DNA from 2 places in the Rossellomorea sp. LJF3 genome. Region 1 is predicted to be linked to the other one. Evidence: predicted binding sites of a transcription regulator. Region 1 holds the regulator's gene; the other holds the start of a gene.

Evidence for each region. Region 1 encodes LexA, which represses DNA repair genes until DNA is damaged. Its sites were predicted from a motif close to CGAACATATGTTCG; they were not measured.
Region 2: a site for LexA is predicted at 3,237-3,250, ahead of recA (recombinase RecA). Genes of this name have one in related genera too.

The regions. Positions count from the first base shown of each region.
Region 1 is NZ_JBANLY010000041.1:4,292-8,840, forward strand. Features, by position in the region: gene V8G47_RS20375 (methionine gamma-lyase family protein) at 1-549, shown strand, start outside; gene V8G47_RS20380 (MerR family transcriptional regulator) at 698-1,114, shown strand; gene glnA (type I glutamate--ammonia ligase) at 1,152-2,486, shown strand; gene lexA (transcriptional repressor LexA) at 2,684-3,304, opposite strand; gene yneA (cell division suppressor protein YneA) at 3,459-3,785, shown strand; gene V8G47_RS20400 (YneB family resolvase-like protein) at 3,797-4,447, shown strand.
Region 2 is NZ_JBANLY010000003.1:72,596-77,144, forward strand. Features, by position in the region: gene rny (ribonuclease Y) at 83-1,642, opposite strand; gene recA (recombinase RecA) at 2,089-3,126, opposite strand; gene V8G47_RS04290 (competence/damage-inducible protein A) at 3,325-4,549, opposite strand, start outside.

The DNA.
Region 1 (4,549 bases):
AAAACAGGGGGATATATCGTCGGAAAGAAAGAATATGTAGAAGCCTGTTCCTTCCGTATGACCTCGCCGGGTATCGGGGCGGAGGCAGGGGCATCTCTCTACAGCCTTCAAGAAATGTATCAAGGATTCTTTTTGGCGCCTCACGTAGTGGCGCAATCATTGAAAGGGGCGGTCTTCACTTCTGCTCTACTGACCGAGATCGGAATGAACACGGACCCTTCACCTCATGCCAGGCGCACGGACTTAATACAATCGGTGCAATTTGATGACAGAGAAAAGATGATCTCTTTCTGCCAGGCAATCCAAGCAGCCTCACCGATCAATTCTCATTTCACGCCGTATCCGAACTATATGCCGGGTTATGAGGATGATGTCATCATGGCCGCAGGAACGTTCATTCAGGGAGCAAGCATTGAATTATCCGCCGATGGACCTATAAGACCACCTTATGTAGCTTATGTTCAAGGCGGGTTGACATACGCCCATGTAAAAATAGCCGTTTGCTCTGCGGTGGACAACTTAATTGAAAAAGGTTTAATCACCATATAAAAAGGATATTAAAGTAGTAATTGGATAGTCTAAAATGGACTATCCAATTCTTTTGATTACTTATGTAAGAAAAACTCACATTTGATTGACAGAACTCCTGACATTACATATAATGAACTCAAGAAGGAAAACAAAAGGAGGAATCAAGATGAGCGGGAGTGAAATTCGTCGAACGATGGCATTATTTCCAATCAGTATTGTCATGCAGCTCACGGACTTAACGGCTCGTCAGATTCGATACTACGAAGAGCATCAACTGATAAACCCGGCACGAACCGAGGGGAATCGTCGGCTCTTTTCCTTGAATGACATTGATAAGTTATTAGAAGTAAAGGATCTGTTAGATCAAGGTATCAACATGGCAGGGATTAAGAAGATTTTTTCTGTGTCCGGTCATAATGAAAGCAAAGTCGTATCTGTCGTAAGTAATGAAAAGGAAGAAAAAGCAAGACAGGATCTATCTGACGACGAGCTGCGTAAATTACTTCGCAATGAATTGATCCATTCAGGTCGGTTCAATCGATCTTCTCTTCGTCAAGGAGATATGTCCCGCTTCTTTCATTAAATAAACCCTTTAATAAACTTGAGGAGGAATTACGTAAATGGCAAAGTATACTAAGGAAGATGTTGCAAGATTAGCGAATGAAGAAGGAGTTAAGTTCATTCGACTACAATTCACCGACATTTTAGGGACGATCAAGAACGTAGAAATCCCTCTAAGTCAGCTTGAAAAAGCATTAGATAACAAAATGATGTTTGATGGTTCTTCCATTGAAGGATTCGTCCGTATCGAAGAATCAGACATGTACCTTTTCCCTGATTTGGACACATGGTTAGTTTTCCCATGGACAGCTGAAAAAGGTAAGGTAGCCCGTCTGATTTGTGATATTTACAATCCGGATGGCACTCCGTTCGAGGGAGATCCCCGTAATAACCTAAAACGCATTTTAGCTGAAATGGAGGAACTTGGGTTCACTGACTTCAATCTCGGGCCAGAGCCGGAATTCTTCCTCTTTAAATTAGATGTAAATGGCGAACCAACGTTAGAATTAAATGATAACGGTGGCTATTTTGACCTGGCCCCTACGGATTTAGGGGAGAACTGCCGTCGTGATATCGCTTTGGAACTTGAAGAAATGGGCTTTGAAATCGAAGCATCTCACCATGAAGTGGCTCCCGGTCAACATGAGATCGATTTCAAATATGCAAATGCATTAAAAGCCTGCGATGATATTCAGACATTCAAACTGGTAGTTAAAACGATTGCCCGTAAACACGGTTTGCACGCTACATTCATGCCGAAACCATTATTCGGTGTAAATGGTTCAGGAATGCACTGTAATATGTCCCTATTCAAAAATGGAGTTAACTCTTTCTTTGATGAAAAAGGTGACTTGCAACTAAGTGATACTGCCCGTCAATTCCTGGCTGGTATCATTAAGCACGCCACTGCATTTACAGCGATTACAAACCCGACTGTAAATTCATATAAACGCTTAGTTCCAGGATACGAAGCACCTTGCTATGTTGCCTGGTCTGCGCGTAACCGCAGCCCGCTAATCCGTATCCCGGCTTCCCGTGGCTTGAGCACACGAGTTGAAGTCCGCAGTGTCGACCCTGCGGCAAACCCTTACCTTGCAATGGCTGTATTACTTGCGGCAGGATTAGATGGAATCAAGAATAACCTACCGGCTCCTAAGCCAATTGACCGCAACATCTATGTAATGGATAAAAAAGAGCGTGAAGAAGCAGGCATCGTGGATCTTCCTGCAACACTACATGCAGCTCTTGAAACATTAAAAACAAATGAAGTAATTGTTAAGTCCCTTGGCGAACACATATTCGAACATTTCGTGGAAGCGAAAGAAATCGAATGGGATATGTTCCGTACACAAGTACATCCTTGGGAGCGTGAACAGTACATTCAAATGTATTAATTACCAGGAACCCTCAACGATATATCGTTGAGGGTTTTTTGCAAGAAGTTCAGGCTGAGATGGGATCAGGGAAAAAAACGATATGAAAAAAGCCTGTGGATGGAATGTTTCGGCTTCCAACCTCAGGCTTTTTTTATTATTATGATAACCGGCTGTTATTGGCATCCGGAAATGTCCTAGCATACCGGATGCCTTTTTTAATGAACTTGACGATACACTCCAACCACTTTACCTAAAATGGAGACGTTTCGCAAAATGATTGGTTCCATTGTTGAGTTCTCTGGCTGCAGACGTACATAATCCTTTTCTTTAAAGAAACGTTTTACCGTTGCTTCATCTTCATCGGTCATGGCAACGACGATATCTCCGTTGTTCGCTGTCTGCTGCTGGCGAACAATGACAAAATCCCCATCTAATATTCCGGCTTCGACCATACTGTTACCCATGATTTCAAGCATAAAAACCTGCTCATCCGAAGGGGCCATCCGCTCGGGCAAAGGGAAAAATTCTTCCACATTTTCAACAGCCGTAATCGGTTGACCTGCTGTTACTTTACCGATTAAAGGAACGTTGACTACACGTTGTCGCGGAATCGTATCTTCTTCAAGGTCCAGGATTTCAATCGCTCTCGGTTTAGTCGGATCACGACGGATCAGACCTTTACTTTCAAGCCTCGCTAAATGTCCGTGTACGGTCGAACTGGAAGCAAGACCGACGGCTTCCCCGATTTCACGTACGGAAGGGGGATACCCTTTTTCTCTGACTGCGACTTTAATATATTGTAGTATGTCCTGCTGTCTCTTCGACAATTTTGTCATATTCACGCACCTCTATTATAGATCTTATGTTCCCATTATAGCATGTCACCACTATTGATACAAACATAAGTTCGAATTTTGTTGACACCAAACGAGTGTTCGTATTACAATAAAAATAACAAAACAGAACAAACATTCGTATGGGGGTAATTTTATGTTTACACATATTTGGGATCGATTCTCTTACATTATTATATTATTTGTTTTAGTCCTTTCAGCAGCTTGCTACTTATTAATCAATATGACAAATCAACCTTCCTACCAAAGTATCACAGTAGAGGAGGGCGATACTCTTTGGACTATTGCCAAACAGTATAATGAAGAATATTCTATGACAGTGGAAGAATTTATCGCCTGGGTTGGGGAAGAAAACGATTTGAACTCTTTTGCCATCAAACCTGGTGAATCACTTGTGTTGCCTATTGAAAATCCAACAATATCAACCCAATCAGATTTCGAACTGGTCATGAACGAAGAATAGAGGGATAGAAGATGAAAGCAGTCATTTATTGCAGGGTAAGTACCAAGAAAAATACACAGGAAACTTCTTTGGAACGGCAGGAAGAAGAACTGATTAAATTGGCACATGAACATCATTATGAAGTAACTGCGGTCATCAGGGATCAGGCGAGCGGCTTTGAGTTGGACCGTCCAGGTGTTTTGGAACTTTTGGACCTGGTCAGGGATAAATCAATTGAGGCTGTGCTTATCCAGGACGAAACAAGAATCGGCAGGGGAAATGCCAAGATCGCCCTTATTCACTGTCTGTTAAAAGAGGAAGTGAAAATCATCAGCCAGACCCATAGTGGAGAATTACATTTATCCGAATCCGATTCTATGGTCATCAACATTGTCAGTATGGTGGAGGAATATCAACGCAAACTTCATAACCTTAAAATTAAGCGGGGCATGAAGCGGGCTGTGGAAAATGGCTTTCAACCTCATAAAAATTTAAAAAACAAAGGAAATGTAGAAGGAAGGGAGCGTATTGAAGTGCCGGTCGAGGAAATTGTACGATTAAGGAAAAATGAATTAACCTTCGCTGAGATTGCTGCTACTCTTAGGGGATTCGGATACGATGTATCCAAAGCTACGGTACATAGACGCTTCAAGGAATATATGACGTCGCTTGAACATACATAATCCTTGTTTTATCTCCCTTATTCTAGTAACATGACGGTAGTGTAATACACTGCTTTTAGTCATGTTTTAGAGTTTGCAAACTATGCAATAAAGGAGTTTTTA
Region 2 (4,549 bases), on a different contig from region 1:
TCCATCATCCCTTCTGCGACGGATCATAGAAAGAGATAAAAAAAGCTGACTCGAAAGGGATATCCCTTCTCGAGTCAACCTCTTATTTTGCGTATTCGACGGCCCTTGTTTCACGGATGACCGTTACTTTAATATGGCCTGGATAGTCAAGCTCATCTTCAATACGTTTACGGATATCCCTTGCCAATCGGTGTGATTCCAGATCGTCAATGGCTTCCGGTCTTACCATGATGCGTACTTCACGCCCTGCCTGGATCGCGAAAGATTTCTCAACGCCTTCATATGACTCTGAGATTTCTTCAAGTTTCTCCAGTCGACGGATGTAGTTCTCAAGCGTCTCACTTCTTGCTCCAGGTCTTGCAGCAGATAAAGCATCAGCTGCAGCAACCAGTACGGCAATGATGGATGTTGGCTCTGTATCTCCATGGTGAGAAGCGATACTGTTGATGACAACAGGATGCTCTTTGTACTTCGTTGCAAGCTCTACACCAATTTCGACGTGGCTTCCTTCCACTTCATGATCGATTGCCTTACCGATATCATGAAGCAATCCGGCACGTTTGGCGAGTCTTTCATCCTCACCAAGCTCTGCTGCGAGTAGTCCGGACAGATAGGCCACTTCCATTGAGTGTTTTAAAACGTTTTGACCGTAACTTGTACGATACTTCAAACGCCCCAGGATCTTGATCAAATCCGGATGAAGCCCATGAACGCCTACTTCGAAAGTTGTCTGTTCACCAATTTCCCGGATATACTCATCCACTTCACGGCGGGACTTATCCACCATTTCTTCAATTCGTGCAGGGTGGATACGTCCATCCTGAACTAATTTCTCTAATGCAATTCGAGCCGTTTCTCTACGAATCGGATCAAAACCAGAAAGAATAACCGCTTCAGGAGTATCATCAATAATTAAATCAATACCCGTAAGTGTTTCCAGCGTACGAATGTTACGTCCTTCCCGCCCAATAATTCGACCTTTCATCTCATCATTCGGTAGATTCACAACACTGACCGTTGTTTCTGCCACATGTTCAGCAGCACAACGTTGAATAGCCAGTGAAAGGACTTCTTTCGCCTTCTTATCTGCATCTTCCTTCGCACGGGTTTCATGCTCTCTGACCATGATGGCGATATCATGGGAGAGTTCATTTTCTACGCGGTCAAGGATGATTCCTTTCGCTTCATCACGAGTCAGGCTAGAGATACGTTCTAGCTCTGTTTGCTGTGATCGTACCATCTCGTCCACTTTGCTTTCCATCTCTTCAATATGTTGTTGTCTCTCGTTAAGAGTCCCCTCTTTTCTCTCGAGTAAGCCTTCACGCTTATCAAGCGTTTCATCTTTTCGATCGAGGTTTTCCTCTTTTTGCATCAAACGATTTTCTTGTTTTTGCAATTCATTTCTTCGTTCACGAAGGTCATTTTCCATTTCAGTGCGAAGTTTATGATTTTCGTCCTTTGCTTCCAAAAGTGCTTCTTTCTTCAGAGCATCTGCCTCGCGCTTCGCATCTTCTAAAATCTGCTCCGCTGAACCTTTAGCACCAGCAATCTTTGCTTCAGCAATGGACTTACGAATTAGGTATCCAACAACTACACCGACGATTAGGCCAAGCAAAATGAAGATGATTGTAATAGGTTGCATTATTTCACCTCCTCTTGCTATGAACTGTCATGTTTTTTACATGTCGGCTTGTACATTGCTCACTTGAACAAAATATACAGCGCTAGGCTTTCAAATATTCATTCGAAAAATTTGTAAAATATACATGTTAATTTTAAATCTCTGAAAATTTATTGTCAAGGGGTTGAGCCCTCTATCACTAGATTTCTCAAGGGTTTTTTTGTAATCGACAAAAAATGACACTGTCGCATTGGGCTTGTGAATGCTTTTTAACCAGAACCATCTTTTTCATTTTATTTTGAGAAGTTCTGGCTCAACCAGTGATTCGGGGTATGTATAACCTGTCTTGTATCGATTACCCACCATTTATGAGAAAAGGGATTGTTACTATTTTCCACAAAAACGCGTATTCCCATACATAATAAAGAGAGAAGCAAACCAAATCACGTCTGCTTCTCTTTCCTCACTTAGTCTTCCAGAAGACTTAATTCACCTTGGTCGTCCGTTTCGGCACGGCCTGTATCCAATCCGTAATGTTCACGGATTTTCAGCATGATTTCATTACGAATCTCAGGATTTTCCTTCAGGAAGATCTTTGCGTTCTCACGGCCCTGACCTAGGCGCTCTTCATTGTAGGAGTACCAGGCACCGCTTTTTTGAACGATGTCCAATTCAGACCCAAGATCGACGATTTCCCCTTCTTTGGAGATTCCTTCCCCGTACATGATGTCCACTTCGGCTACACGGAAAGGTGGAGCCACTTTATTTTTCACTACTTTGATCTTCGTTTTATTCCCTACCATTTCATTCCCCTGCTTAAGGGTTTCGGCACGGCGGACTTCCAAACGTACGGAAGAATAGAACTTCAGTGCGCGTCCACCGGGAGTCGTTTCGGGATTACCGAACATGACCCCGACCTTCTCACGGATCTGGTTGATGAAGATTGCGATGGTCTTAGACTTATTGATGGCACCGGAAAGTTTACGAAGGGCCTGTGACATTAAACGGGCTTGAAGACCAACGTGAGCATCTCCCATCTCCCCTTCGATTTCCGCTTTCGGTACAAGGGCTGCCACAGAGTCGATAACGATGGCATCCACCGCGCCGCTTCGTACAAGTGCTTCAGCGATTTCCAATGCCTGTTCACCTGTATCTGGTTGTGAAAGCAATAATTCATCTATGTTTACCCCAAGCTTTTGAGCATACTCGGGATCAAGTGCGTGCTCAGCATCGATGAATGCTGCCTGCCCGCCCTGAGCCTGTACCTCTGCTATCGCATGAAGTGCCACTGTTGTTTTACCGGATGATTCGGGACCATATACCTCAATGATCCTTCCACGTGGATATCCGCCTATTCCAAGAGCAGCGTCCAGTGCAAGTGAACCACTTGGACATGTTACTACGTTTCTGTCCGTTTTCTCCCCAAGCTTCATGATTGAGCCTTTACCAAACTGCTTTTCTATTTGTTTTAACGCCATATCTAAGGCTGCTTTACGATCGCTCACAAATCTTCCTCCTTTGAATATAAATCTTGTAATCGACAACTTATAAGTTTGTCTCAAATCCAACCTATCTATACTATAAACGTTTTTATTAGAGAAAACAAGAAAAAAATCGAACATTCATTCGGTTTTTTTCTTTGGATGTGCCGGAGTGAAAAAATGATAAAAAGCTGCCTTCAAAAAGAAGACAGCCTCTACAAACTAACTCAATTCCTTGATCAAATAGTGCCAACCATACTTAGCCGTTCTCATTCGGTTCCCATTCCTGCCCCCTCCAAGGTTCAATAGAAATGCCTTGGTCGTTCCATCCTTCATGGATAATCCGATCCAGACGGTCCCGGCAGGATGGCCTTGGTGAGCATCCGGACCTGCTACACCTGTAAAGCTGACCCCGATGTCGGTGGAAAACAGCTCTCTAACGTTTTCAGCCAGTTCTCGTGCACATTGCTCACTTACTGCTGTATGCTGTTTCAGTGTACGATCATTAACAGACAAAATCCTTTTCTTGACCTCATCCTGATAACAGACCACCCCACCACTCAGAACATCCGATGCTCCGGGTATAGACGTCAGTTGAGCCTGAAACAGTCCTCCAGTCAAACTTTCTGCGCATGAAAGGGTAAGTCCCTTCTCTTTTAATAAATGGAACCCCACTTCAACAAGGGAATCCTGATCATATCCGTAGAAGTATTCCCCCACCCTGTTCAAGATCTCTTTTTCAACTGAATCCAATAATGACACGGCAATGTCCCTTGACTCGTGCTTAGCCGTAAGCCTCAAGGTCACTTCCCCGTCACCCGCGAGAGGGGCGATCGTAGGATTGGTTTGCCTGTCGATCAGATCTTCCAAATCCGTTTCAAGCTCTGCTTCCCCGATGCCAAAGAAACGAAGTACCCGTGAATGGATGACTTCTTTCTTCTTCATCAAGTTCAGAATTGCCTGTTTGCCGTGCTTATCAAACATCGGCCTCATTTCAGACGGCGGCCCCGGAAGAAGCATATAAGCATTACCGTCCTTTTTCAATAACATCCCGGGAGCCATGCCGTGCTCGTTCTTCAATACATGGGCCCCCGATAAGATGAGGGCTTGTTTTTCATTATTCCGTGTCATTTCACGATTGACCTTCTGAAAATAGCCTTTTATCGATTCCAATGCTTCATAATCCATGCTTAAAGTCGTTCCTAAAGCATTTGCAATTGTTTCTTTAGTCAGATCATCCTTTGTAGGTCCAAGACCTCCAGTAAAGATTAATAAGTCCGCCCGCTTCTTCGCTACCTCTATGGCCTGCTGTAAACGGGCAGGGTTATCCCCCACACTAGTGTGATAATACACGTTCACTCCCATTTCGGCTAATTGCTCGGAAATGAATTGAGCATTTGAATTGACGATTTGTCCAAGCAGTAACTCAGAACCAACCGCTATTATT